Regions from separate parts of the Kitasatospora sp. NPDC042419 genome, predicted to be linked through region 1. Evidence: riboswitches for the same ligand, from Rfam matches in the RefSeq annotation. Region 1 holds a riboswitch; each other region holds the start of a gene.

Region 1 (4,188 bases):
CGGATCACACGTGAGGGAGCAGGGCCCATGGCGTACACGACCGACGAGACGCTGACCGTTCTCGTCTACAGCCACGACCGCACCACCCGGGAGCAGGTGCTCACGGCGCTCGGCAGCCGGGTGGCCGAGGATCTGCCGGAGCTGTCCTACCTGGAGTGCGCGACCACCCCCGCGGTACTCAGGGCACTGGAGAAGGGCGGGGTGGACCTCTGCGTGCTGGACGGGGAGGCGGTGCCGGCCGGAGGGCTCGGGCTCGCGCGGCAGCTGAAGGACGAGATCTACGGGTGCCCGCCGCTGCTGGTGCTGATCGGCCGACCGCAGGACTCCTGGCTGGCCGCCTGGAGCCGGGCGGACGCGGCGATCTCCCAGCCGGTGGACCCGGTGGCGCTGGCCGAGGCCGCCGCCACCCTGCTCCGGGCGCGGCTGGCCAAGCGGGCGCCGGTCGCCCGGTAGCCCGCCCCGGCCCCGGGGCGTACCGGGCGAAGCCGCCCGGGACGGGGCGTTCCGGGCAGGGCGTCCGGGCCGCGCGTCTCACCACGGGAGAAGAAGGGTGAACGGCGGCGCCCCGGCGCCCCGCCGCTCGATAGGCTGACTCCATCCCTACGGTCCGTCCCCGTACAGCGGGGACCGAGAGCTGGAGTCAGCCATGGTGAACGTGCACCCTGCGAACGGCGGTAGCGACCCCGCGCAGGTGGTCCGCACCTGGCCGGACATCCTGTCGGTGCTGCTGCGCGGGGAGGACCTCGACCGTTCCGCCACCGCGTGGGCGATGGACCGGATCATGAGCGGCGAGGCCTCCCCGGTCCAGGTGGCCGGCTTCATGGTGGCGCTGCGGGCCAAGGGCGAGACGGTCGACGAGATCTCCGGTCTGGTCGACTCGATGTACGCGCACGCCGAACCGCTGTCGATCCCCGGCCCGGCGGTGGACATCGTCGGCACCGGCGGCGACCGGGCCAAGACCGTCAACATCTCCACCATGTCGGCGATCGTCGCGGCGGCGGCCGGCGCCAAGGTGGTCAAGCACGGCAACCGGGCGGCCTCCTCGTCGAGCGGGTCCTCGGACGTGCTGGAGAAGCTCGGCATCCGGCTGGACCTGGCGCCGCGCCGGGTCGCCGAGGTGGCCGAGGAGGTGGGGCTCACCTTCTGCTTCGCGGCGACCTTCCACCCGTCGATGCGGCACGCCGCCCCGGCCCGGCGCGACCTCGGGGTGCCGACCGCGTTCAACCTCCTCGGTCCGCTCACCAACCCGGCGCGGGTGACCGCGCACGCGATCGGCTGCTTCGACACCCGGCTCGCGGCGCTGATCGCCGGCGTGCTGGCGCGGCGCGGCTCCACCGCGCTGGTCTTCCGGGGTGACGACGGCCTCGACGAGCTGACCATCACCACCACCTCGCGGGTCTGGGTCGTCCGCGACGGCGCCGTGACCGAGACCGCGTTCGACCCGCGCGACGTCGGCATCGAGCCGGTCGGCATCGAGGCGCTGCGCGGGGCGGACCCGGCGTACAACGCCGAGGTCGCGCGCCGGCTGCTGGCCGGGGAGCACGGGCCGGTCCGGGACGCCGTGCTGCTGAACTCGGCGGCGGCGCTGGTGGCGCTCGACCTGACCGACGCGCCGCTGTCCGAGCAGCTGGCGGCCGGCATGGAACGGACGGCGGCGGCGATCGACTCGGGTGCCGCCCGGGACCTGCTGAAGCACTGGTCGGAGGCCACCGCCAGGGCCTGAGGCGGCGTCAGGGGGCCGGCGGGACACCTTCCGCCGGCCCCTTCCGCGTTCCCGGAGCCGGGCCGGAGCCGGGCCCGCGCGGGGGCGGGTCGGACCGCCCCCCGGACGGCCGTCCGGGATGTGGACCCCTGTTTGACCAGGGGGCGGACGCGACCTAGAGTCTTCGCCAGGTCATGAGTGACAGCGTCAAGCCCCAGCTGGCTGTCCGGCAACCCTCCGTCCGTGGCGGGGTGCCCTGGGTGAGGACCGGGTCATGCGGCAAACCGTCCGCGTGACAAGCGCGGACGCCGGACGATTTGCACTCCCGGGGTCCTGGGCCCGTAGAAGGAGTGCATCCCCATGTCCCTTTCCTCCCCGCAGTCGCCGGCCGCCACCCTCGACCAGGCGCCCTCCCCGCAGGCCCTCCTCGCCGTCCTCGGCCACGACGTCCAGGTGCCGCTGGCCACCGGTGAGAAGGTCGGATACGCGGCGCTCGACTACGCCGCCAGCGCCCCGGCGCTCCAGCGGGTCTGGGACGACGTCGCCGCCTACGCCCCCTACTACGGCAGCGTGCACCGCGGCGCCGGCTACCTCTCGCAGCTCTCCACCGACCTGTTCGAGCAGAGCCGCCGCACCGTCACCGAGTTCCTGGACCTGCGCGAGGGCGACCAGGTGGTCTTCACCCGTGCCACCACCGACTCGCTGAACCTGCTGGCCGCCGCCGTCCCGGCCGGCACCCGGGTGTTCGCCTTCGAGACCGAGCACCACGCCTCGCTGCTGCCCTGGGCGCACGCCGGCCTGGCCGTCACCTACCTGCGCGCCCCGCGCTCGCACGCCGAGGCGGTCGCCGCCTTCGACGCCGCGCTGGCCGAGGCGCCCGAGGGCCCGAAGCTGCTCTGCGTCACCGGCGCCTCGAACGTCACCGGTGAGCTGTGGCCGGTCGCCGAGCTGACCCGGACCGCGCACCGGCACGGCGCCCGGGTGGTGCTGGACGCCGCGCAGCTGGCCCCGCACCACCGGGTCTCGGTGCGCGAGCTGGGCGTGGACTGGATCGCCTTCTCCGGGCACAAGCTGTACGCGCCGTTCGGCGCCGGCGTGCTGGCCGGCCGGGCCGACTGGCTGGACGCGGCCGACCCGTACCTGGCCGGCGGCGGCGCCACCCGGACCGTGGCCCGCGAGGAGGACGGTTCGGTGGCCGTGCAGTGGCACACCGGCCCGGCGCGGCACGAGGCCGGCTCGCCGAACGTGATCGGCGCCTACGCGATCGCCTCCGCCTGCCGGGCGCTGACCGAGGCCGGCTTCGACGCCCTGGAGGCCCGCGAGCGCGCGCTGGTCGACCGGCTGAAGGCGGGCCTGACGGAGATCCCGCAGGTGAAGGTGCTCAACCTGTTCGGCCCGGAGTCGGCCCGGGTGGGCGTGCTCTCCTTCGTCGTCCAGGGCTGGAACAGCTCGCACTTCTCGGCCGCGCTCTCCGCCGAGTACGGCATCGGCGTGCGCGACGGCCTGTTCTGTGCGCACCCGCTGGTCCGCACGCTGCTCGGCGACGAGGACGTCGCGCCGTCCGAGTGCGGCGCGCCGGAGCCGTCGCTGCCGGGCGAGCGCAGCCTGAACGCGATCCGGGTGAGCTTCGGCGCGGGCACCCCGGACGAGCACGTGGACCGGTTCCTGACCGCCGTCCGCGAGCTGGTCACGGACGGCGCGGCCTGGAACTACCGGAACGAGGGCGGCCGCTGCGTCGCGGACACCCGGCGGGGTGCCTGACCGGGCCGCCGGGCCGGGCGCCCGGCCGGGCCTGACGGGTCAGGCGTCGAGGCCGATCGCGAACGCGGCCTCCAGGTCGTGCTGGGAGTAGGTGCGGAAGGCGATCTGGGTCTCGGTGTGGGCCACGCCCGGGACCTTGTTGAGCCGGCCGGGGATGACCTCGGCGAGGTCGTCGTGCCGCCGCACCCGCACCATCGCGACCAGGTCGTACCCGCCGGTCACCGAGTAGACCTCGCTGACGCCCTCGATGGCGGCGATCGCCTCGGCGATCTCCGGGATGCGGTCGACGCTGGTCTTGATCAGGACGATGGCGGTGATCACGGTGCGAGCTCCTTTGTGAGGTGCCGCCAGGGTATCGGGCGTCAGCCGGACGGTCGCGGGCGGCGGGCGGCCCGGGGGCGGCGCTCGGCCAGGGTGCAGGCGTAGAGGAAGCCGGCCGCGAAACCGATGACGTGCACCAGGTAGGCGACCCTCCCCCAGCCTGGCGGCTGGGAGGTGCCCCCAGGGCCGGCCGAGTGGACCGACCACCACTGCAGGGCGAACCAGAGCCCGAGCACCAGCCAGGCGGGGAACCGCAGCGGCAGGAAGAGCAGCAGCGGGACGAGCGTGGTGACCCGGGCGCGCGGGTGCAGCCGGAGGTAGGCGCCGAGGACGGCCGAGATCGCCCCGGAGGCGCCGATCAGCACCCGGGTCGAGTCCGGCGAGTGCGCCTCGGCGAGCGCGAA
Region 2 (4,188 bases), on a different contig from region 1:
CTCAAGGGTGCGGTAGCCGTCCATCTGGATCGCGCTGTAGTGGACGAAGACGTCCGCACCACCGTCGACCGCGATGAAGCCGTAGCCCTTCTCCGCGTTGAACCACTTGACGGTGCCCTGAGCCATTCCGAACTCCCCTAGTGCTGTGCTGGCCCTTCACGCGCCCGCAGGTCTGCGGGCCCGGGTCTGGTTGGAGGCCGGCCCGGGGAACCCCCCCTGGGCGCAGCCGTGCACGCCACAATCCCCCCGACGCCGCCGGACGGTATCCGGCGAACGGGCGATTGCGTCGACCGCGGCTGAATGTATCCGGATCGACGCCCTCTGCAACAGGGTCAACGGTTGGGAATTCCCCGGTGTGATCAAGGGACAGTACGGGAGCAATCGGGAGGAAAGCCGCCTTTCCTCCCGGACATAGCGGACGGAATGCCCGAAATCCACTCCAGAATTCTGACACCGGCCTGACATGTTTCCCCGCCGCGGGCCGGTCGCCGGTCTCAACGACCGGACGGTCGGCGGCGGTACGGGTGCGGGCGGACCCGGTCACGGGGAGAGCGGGGAGGGGGCGGCTCTGTTCCCGGTCCAGCGACACTTTACTCCGACCGGGACAGAAAATATTCCCGCCAAAATACGACCGGCCGTCCGCGGCACGGAATTCCGTGCTGCGGACGGCCGGGAACGGCGAAAAGGCGCTCAGCAGCCGCCGGCCACCGCCGGAATGATCGAGACGCTCGCGCCGTCCTTGATCTCCGTCGCCAGGCCCTCGGCGAACCGCACGTCGTCGTCGTTCACGTAGACGTTCACGAAACGGCGCAGCTTGCCGGTGTCGTCCAGGATCCGCGCGGCGATCCCGGCGTGGTTCTTCTCCAGGTCGGCGATGACGTCACCCAGGGTGCCGCCCTCGGCGGAAACCTCGCTGGCGCCGCCGGTGTAGGTGCGCAGGATGGTCGGGATGCGGACGTTGGCGCTCATGGGGTCTTCTCCTCGATGCGGGGGCGGGGGCTGGCGGGGCTGGGGCTGGGGGCTGGCGGGGAGCCGTGACGGGGCGGGCCGGCGGTGCCGGCACCGGGGCCCGTCGGGGCGGACGGCCGGGCCGGTCAGGCGGACGCGAGGCCGGCGTCCCGGAACGACGCCAGCGTCGGCCGGATCACGGCGGTCATGCCGGCCTCCGAGACGGCGTCCAGCGTCTTGAGGCCGTCGCCGGTGTTGATCGCGACGGTCTCCTTCGACGGGTCCAGCTGCCCGGTCTCGACCAGCTTCTTGAGCACGCCGACGGTCACCCCGCCCGCGGTCTCGGCGAAGACGCCCTCGGTGCGGGCCAGCAGCCGGATCGCCGCCACGACCTCCTCGTCCGTCACGTCCTCCACCGCGCCGCCGGTGCGCCGGGCGATGTCGAGCACGTACGGGCCGTCGGCCGGGTTGCCGATCGCCAGCGACTTGGCGATGGTGTCGGGCTTGACCGGCCGGATCACGTCGTGGCCGGCCTTGAACGCCGCCGACACCGGCGAGCAGCCCGCCGCCTGGGCGCCGAAGATCCGGTACGGCCGGTCCTCGACCAGGCCCAGCTTGATCAGCTCCTGCAGCCCCTTGTCGATCTTGGTCAGCTGCGAGCCCGAGGCGATCGGGATCACGATCTGCTCCGGCAGCCGCCAGCCGAGCTGCTCGCAGATCTCGTACGCCAGCGTCTTGGAGCCCTCGCCGTAGTACGGCCGCAGGTTGACGTTGACGAAGCCCCAGCCCTCGCCGGCCGGGTCGCCGATCAGCTCCGAGCAGAAGCGGTTCACGTCGTCGTAGTTGCCCTCGATGCCGACCAGCTCGCCGCCGTACACCCCGGCCATGACGACCTTGCCCTGCTCCAGGTCGTGCGGGATGAACACGCAGGACTTGAAGCCGGCCCGGGCCGCGGCCGCGCCCACCGCGCCGGCCAGGTTGCCGGTCGACGAGCAGGACAGGGTGGTGTAGCCGAAGGCCCGCGCCGCCTCGATCGCGCAGGCCACCACGCGGTCCTTGAAGGAGTGCGTCGGGTTGCCCGAGTCGTCCTTGACGTGCAGCTGGGCGGTGAACCCGAGCTCGCGGCCCAGGTTGTCGGCCTTCACCAGCGGGGTCCACCCCGGGTTCAGGTTCGGCTTGGTGGCGACGTCGGCCGGCACCGGCAGCAGCGGCGCGTACCGCCAGATCGACGCCGGACCGGCCTCGATGCGCTTGCGCAGCTCCTCCGCGCCCTCGCTGCCGAACTCGTAGGCGATCTCCAGCGGGCCGAAACACTCCACACAGGCGAAGCTGGGGCCGAGCGGGAACCGGGTGCCGCACTCGCGACAGGACAGCGCGGCGGCGGGGCCGAGGTCAACGGTGACGGGTGCGGCGGCAGTGTCGATAGCCATGATGGCGGAGGCCTCTCTCCTCATCTTCCCCGTGACGCGGGCGCGCCACAGGCCGGAATTGGCACCTGTCCCGCCGGGGCCTGTGACGACAGCCGCGCGAGAAGGTTGCCGGGACGTCAACGGGCCGTTCCCTCAGTCCCTCTGGATGAGCTCTGTGAAGTTGTGGTCGTGCTCAGCGGAGACCCCGGCGTGCGAAGGTCCGACCGCTGTACGAAGACTGTATCCGAAGGCGTCAACCCTGAACGGGTCCGTCCGCCACGCGAGATGACCCGTCCCATCCGTCCCCGCCGAGGAGAGAACCGTGCCCGCCGAACCGATCCCCGAGCTCCTCCCCGAGACGGCGTCCTGGCTCCGCCGGCGCTCGTGGAGCGCGGCCGACCGTCCGGTGGACGTCCTGCTGGCGGCCAAGCGCGCCCTGGGCCCGGCCGGCACGGTCAGCGTCGTCCTCCCCGCCCTGGACGAGGAGGCCACCGTCGGCGACATCGTCCGCACCATCCGCCGCGAGCTGGTGGAACGGCTGCCGCTGGTCGACGAACTGGTCGTGGTCGACTCCGGGTCCTCCGACGCCACCGCCGCGGTGGCCGCCGACGCCGGGGCCACCGTGTTCCACCGCGACGCGATCCTCCCCCGGCTGCCCGCCGCCCCCGGCAAGGGCGAGGTGCTCTGGCGCTCGCTGCTGGTCACCCGCGGCGAGATCGTCTGCTTCGTCGACGCCGACCTGCGCGAGTTCGACCCCGCCCTGGTCTCCGGCATCGTCGGCCCGCTGCTCACCGACGCCCACATCCAGCTGGTCAAGGCCATGTACGACCGCCCGCTCGCCGTCGGACCGGGCGACTCCGCCACGGGCGACGTCGCCGTCATCCCGTCCGGCGGCGGCCGGGTCACCGAACTGGTCGCCCGTCCGCTGCTCAACCTGCACTGGCCGGAACTCGCCGGTTTCGTCCAGCCCCTCGGCGGCGAGTACGCGGCCCGCCGCTCACTGCTCGAACGCCTGCCCTTCCCCACCGGCTACGGCGTCGAACTCGGCCTGCTGGTCGACGCCCTGGAGACGGCCGGGCTCGACGCGCTCGCCCAGGTGGACGTCGGCGTCCGCCACCACCGCCACCAGGACGGCCAAGCCCTCGGCCGGATGGCCGCCACCATCTACCGCACCGCCCTCGAACGGCTCGACCGCACCCACCGGCTCAAGGCCTCCGCCGACCTGGTCCACCCGCTGCTCACCCAGTTCACCCGCGACCCGGAGACCCGCGCCTTCACCGCGCACACCCACCCGGTCACCGCCACCGAACGCCCCCCGATGCACACCGTCCCCGAATACGCCACCCGACGATGAAGGGTTTGCGGCCCGGACCCCCCGGCAACCAACCAACCATGGGCGATCTCACGACCGAACGTTCGAATCCGACCGGCACCGCCCCCGTCCTGGTGGCGTCCAACCGGGGACCGGTGTCGTTCGGCACCGCGGACGACGGCACGCTGACCCTCCGCAGAGGGGGCGGCGGCCTGGTCTCCGGCCTCTCCGCCATCGACGACCCGGACGCCGTCTGGGTCTGCGCCGCCCTCTCCGACGCCGACCGCCGGGCGGCCCGGGAGGCCCCCGACGGCCGCCTCGACCGGGTCGGCCACGACGTCGGCGGCCAGGCCGTCCGGATGCTGGACATAGACCCGGAGACCTTCGCCCGGGCCTACAACGGCGTCGCCAACTCGACCCTCTGGTTCATCCACCACCTGCTGTACGACACCCCGACCGCACCCGCCTTCGACGCCGGCTTCCGCACCGAGTGGCAGGCCTACACCGCGTACAACGCCG
Region 3 (4,188 bases), on a different contig from region 1:
CCCTGGCCGGGCCGCCGAGCGGACCGACGACCGGTTCGCCCACCGGTTCGCCGACCGGTTCGCCGAATTCGCCGACCGGCTCGCCGGACGGGCCGCCCGTGAGCCAGCCCGCGAGCCCGTCGGTCCGGCCGCCCACCGGTCCCGTGACGGGCCCGGGCTCCGGCAGCGCCCATGCGCCGCCGAAGCCGGCGGCGCCCCCGAGGGCGTTCCCGGCCGTGCTCCCGACGGCGCTCACGGCGGCGCCGAAACCCCCGGTGCTCCCGACACCACCCACACCACCGACTCCACCGATGTCACCGACTCCACCGGCGCCACCGCCCGCAGCGGCACCCGCGCCGGCACCGACACCGACACCCGCACCCGCACCCGCACCACCACCGCCGACCCCGGCGAGGCCCGGCGGCCAGCCGTACGTACCCGCGCCCGCTCCGGGCCCCGCCTCCGGGCCCGCGACCGTGCCCTGCCCCGGCACCGCCGGCTCCCCGGCCGACAGGGAGCCGCGCAGGTGCCCCTCCGCCACCCGGGCGTGCCCGTGCACGGTCGCGTCCGCCGCCCCGGCCGCCCGCAGCAACCGCCCGGCCCGCTGGTGCAGGGCGGCCAGTTCGACCGGGCGCATCGCGGCGAGCAGGTCCCCGGCGGCGGTCGGGTGGCGGAACCCGCCGTCCCGGAAGAGACCGGCCGCGTGCAGCAGGTAGAGCGCCCTGGGCAGCGAGTCCGGTGCCAGCAGGAGGAGTTCGGCGAGGAGGTCCGGGGTGGCGGACGCGCCGAGCACGGCGACGCCGCGCGCGTAGTGCAGCGCCAGCGGGTCGATCCGGTGCAGGCAGTGCATCAGTCCGCGCCGGTAGCCCTCGCCGACGACCAGCTCGTCCGGGACGCCCGCGGTCTCCTGGTCGCCGATGAGGCTGTGCACGAGCAGCGGGTTGCCGCCGGTGAGGGTGTGCGCCTCGACGGCCAGCCGGACGGACGCCGCGCCGAGCCTGGTCCGGAGGAGCTCGGCGACCAGCTCGGTGGAGAGCAGGTCGAGCCGGATGTGCTGGTGGTGCGGCTGGCGGGCCAGCTCGACCTCGAAGAAGGGGTTGGACGGGGTCATGGTCTCGCGCGAGCTGAGCACGGTGAGCACGCCGGCGCTGCGGGTGCGGCGGACCAGGTAGAGCAGGAACTCCAGCGACTGCGGATCGGCGTCCTGCCGGTCGTCGACGGCGATCAGGACGGGGGCGCGCTCGGCCAGCCGCCGGACCAGCCGGAACAGGCCCTCCAGGGTGCGCTGGGTGAGCCGTCCCTGCGGTCCGTCCGACGGGGCCGGGCGGCCGCCCTCGGCGGCGCCGTCGGCCAGCAGGCGCTCCGCCGCCGCGGCCTCCTCCGGTTCGAGGTCGGCGCCCTGGAGCAGCTGCCGGGCCAGCCCGAGCGGGAACTCCCGCTCCAGCGGCGAGCCGGTGCCGACCAGGACGTGCGCCCCGCGCTCGGCGACGGTGTCGGTGAAGGCGTAGAGCAGGTCGCTGCGGCCGCTGCCGACCGATCCGTGCAGCACGATCACGCTCCCGGCGCCGGCCGCGCACCGGTCGAACGCCTCGCGCAGCCTCCGGTACTCGGGCTCCCGGCCCACCGGGAGGGCTCTGGACAGGTCTCGGGGGGCGGGCGCGGGGAAGGTGGACATCCGTTCTCCTGGAGCTGTGCGCACGGGAGGACGGGCCGCTGGGCGCTCCTCCTCGCACGGGGGCGTGGGCGAGGGAATCGGACGGACCGACCGAGACGGGCAGGGCTGCCCGGCCGGCCGACCGGCGTCAGCGACAGAGGGAGCTGGCGCGCCGCAGCAGGTCGACGTCGAGCCTGGCCACCAGCCTGAGGCTCGCGGCGTTGCGTCCGCCCGCCCGCTGTTCCACGACGTTCTCCATCCCCCGCGCCCTACCGGGCCATGACCGCGCTTGTGACGACGCGTCACCTGAACGCCACGCCACCCGGCTTATCCCCGGGGCACCCCACCGCGGTGTGGGGGTTGCCAGTCAGCCGGCCGGGGCCTGTGGCTGACATTCTTCGCCGACACCGAGTTTAGGAAGGCGCCGCCGATCCCGTCAATTGCGGGAACCCCCGGCGGAACACGCGAATCCGCCGGTCCGGACCTCGGGCGCCGCCTCGTGAAACGGGGCGCAATCCGGCCGCAACACCGTTGCCACACTTGGGCGGTGAGCGGACGGCCGGGTCCGGACCGGCGGTTCCGGTCTGACGGGTCGTCGGTCGGTAGGGGGTCGACAGGGGTGCTTCGGCCGGGCGTGCGCGAAGGGCCCGGACGGCCGCGATCAGCAGGCGCAGCTGATGCCGGATCGGGGCGCGGTCAGGTCGTCCACGGGGCGCTGCCCGGTGCCGTGGTCGGTGTCGTAGGCGAAGCCCTCGCGGGCCCAGTACTCGAAACCGCCGAGCATCTCCTTCACCCGGTAGCCGAGTCGGGCGAAGGCGAGCGCGGCGCGGGTGGCGCCGTTGCAGCCGGGGCCCCAGCAGTAGGTGACGACGGTCGCCGCGGGGTCGACGAGCGCGGGCGCCAGTTCGGGGATCCGCGCGGTCGGGATGTGCAGCGCGCCGGGGATCCGGCCCTGCGCCCAGGCCGCTTCGGCCCGGGAGTCGACGACCACGAGTCCGGGGACGCCGGCGGCGAGGTCGGCGCGCACGTCGGAGACGTCGGCCTCGAAGGCGAGCCGGGCCAGGTAGTGGGCGGCGGCGGCCGAGGGCTCGGCGGCGGGGACGGCGAGAACGGCACTGCTGGTCATGTCGGGGCTCCTTGCCTCGGCCGGGGCGGTGATCCGATCCTCGCCCGCGCGGGTCCGGCCGCGCGATCGGCGTGATCGCCTGCTCCCGCCAAGATCCCGCCAGGCCTCCTCCCCGCTCCGTACCACGGCGCCGTACCCGGACACCTCGGGCACTCCGAACACCTCGGACACTCCGGGCGCCCCCGAGCCCCGAGACCCCCGACCCCCGCGGAGCCGCCGGGTCCGACGCCGGGCGCCCCGAGCCCCGCTATCCCGCCAGTCCGTGCTCCGCCAGCCTCCCCCGCAGCCCGGCCAGTTCGTGCCGCACCAGCGCCGGCAGACCCGCCCCGCCGCCGTCCGCCGCGAGCACCGGGGCCAGCAGCTCGGCCGCCGCCCGGGGGTCGCGCGCCACCAGCAGGCAGTCCGCCACCCGGACGGTGAACAGCAGGCGGGCGACGGGCAGTTGATCGGGGGCGAGGAGCGCGAGGGCGGTCTCGGCGGCGTCCACGGCCCGGCGGGCGAGCCGGAGGTCACCGACGGCGGCGGCCGCGTCGCGCAGCGCGGCGGCGGCGCCCGCCTCGACCCGCAGCCGCATCGAGGCGATGGAGAGCCAGGCCGCGTCGGTCTCGTCGCGGGTGTCGATGTGGTCGAGGTGGAGCCGGGCGCGGGCGAGGTGCCGGACGGTGGCGCGGACGTCGCCGGCCAGGGCGTAGGCGCGGGCCTGGCCGATCTGGCTCATCGCGCCCGCCCAGTGCCGGCCGGGTGCCGCCCGGGCCATCTCGCGGGCGTAGCCGAGGGCGGCGGCGGGGTCGCCGTCGAGGCGGGCGAGGGCGCTCATGTCGCTGAGCGCGGCGACCTGGGTGGCGGGGTCGCCGGCCAGCTCGGCCCAGCCGAGCGCGCGGTCGAAGCAGGCCATCGCGGTGGCGTTGCGGCCGTCCTGCATGCGCAACGCACCCGCGGCGTGGGCGTATTCGGCGGCGAGCCGGGCGAGCGGACGGCGGGCCCGGTCGGCCGGGTGGGCGGCGAGGCGGCGCAGGATGACGCGGAGGGTCTCCTCGACGGCGACGGTGCCCGGTCCGGCGGGGGCCTCGCCGGCGCGGAGGTGGGCGGCGAGCAGGCCGGTGAGGGCGTGCGCGGTGTCGGGGTCGAGGGCCGGCGCCGTGGCGGGGTCGGCGGCGCGGAAGGCGTCGTGCAGGGCGGCGAGGTCGCCGGGTTCGGGGACGGCGCAGCCGGCGGCGTCGTGGAGCGGGCAGAGCATCCCGTAGTCGGGGAGGCGTGCGGGCAGCCAGACGGAGAGCCCGGGTGGGAGGGCCGGGCCGACGAGGGAGACGGGCGGATCGGGCAGCGGCGGCCGGGCCCAGCCCGTGGGCGGCGCCGCGGTGTCCTCCGGCACGCCGTCCTCGGCCCGGCGGCAGGCGGTGCGCAGTTCGCCCCCGGCGGCGAGGAGGTC

Evidence for each region. Region 1 has a riboswitch for S-adenosylmethionine ahead of AC067J_RS01735 (aminotransferase class V-fold PLP-dependent enzyme). Riboswitches for the same ligand answer to the same signal wherever they lie in the genome.
Region 2: another riboswitch for S-adenosylmethionine. It lies ahead of thrC (threonine synthase); the one in region 1 lies ahead of AC067J_RS01735 (aminotransferase class V-fold PLP-dependent enzyme).
Region 3: another riboswitch for S-adenosylmethionine. It lies ahead of AC067J_RS15985 (AAA family ATPase); the one in region 1 lies ahead of AC067J_RS01735 (aminotransferase class V-fold PLP-dependent enzyme).

What each region holds. Positions count from the first base shown of each region.
Region 1 is NZ_JBWKAW010000001.1:383,972-388,159, reverse strand. Features, by position in the region: gene AC067J_RS01745 (hypothetical protein) at 28-453, shown strand; gene trpD (anthranilate phosphoribosyltransferase) at 647-1,723, shown strand; SAM riboswitch class IV at 1,893-2,010, shown strand; gene AC067J_RS01735 (aminotransferase class V-fold PLP-dependent enzyme) at 2,063-3,463, shown strand; gene AC067J_RS01730 (Lrp/AsnC ligand binding domain-containing protein) at 3,503-3,784, opposite strand; gene AC067J_RS01725 (rhomboid family intramembrane serine protease) at 3,826-4,188, opposite strand, start outside.
Region 2 is NZ_JBWKAW010000011.1:4,919-9,106, reverse strand. Features, by position in the region: gene AC067J_RS21360 (cold-shock protein) at 1-126, opposite strand, end outside; gene AC067J_RS21355 (ubiquitin-like small modifier protein 1) at 691-969, opposite strand; gene thrC (threonine synthase) at 1,095-2,378, opposite strand; SAM riboswitch class I at 2,396-2,530, opposite strand; gene AC067J_RS21345 (glucosyl-3-phosphoglycerate synthase) at 2,680-3,711, shown strand; gene AC067J_RS21340 (alpha,alpha-trehalose-phosphate synthase (UDP-forming)) at 3,750-4,188, shown strand, end outside.
Region 3 is NZ_JBWKAW010000006.1:386,762-390,949, reverse strand. Features, by position in the region: gene AC067J_RS15985 (AAA family ATPase) at 1-1,654, opposite strand, end outside; SAM riboswitch class IV at 1,914-2,036, opposite strand; gene AC067J_RS15980 (rhodanese-like domain-containing protein) at 2,295-2,759, opposite strand; gene AC067J_RS15975 (helix-turn-helix domain-containing protein) at 3,007-4,188, opposite strand, start outside.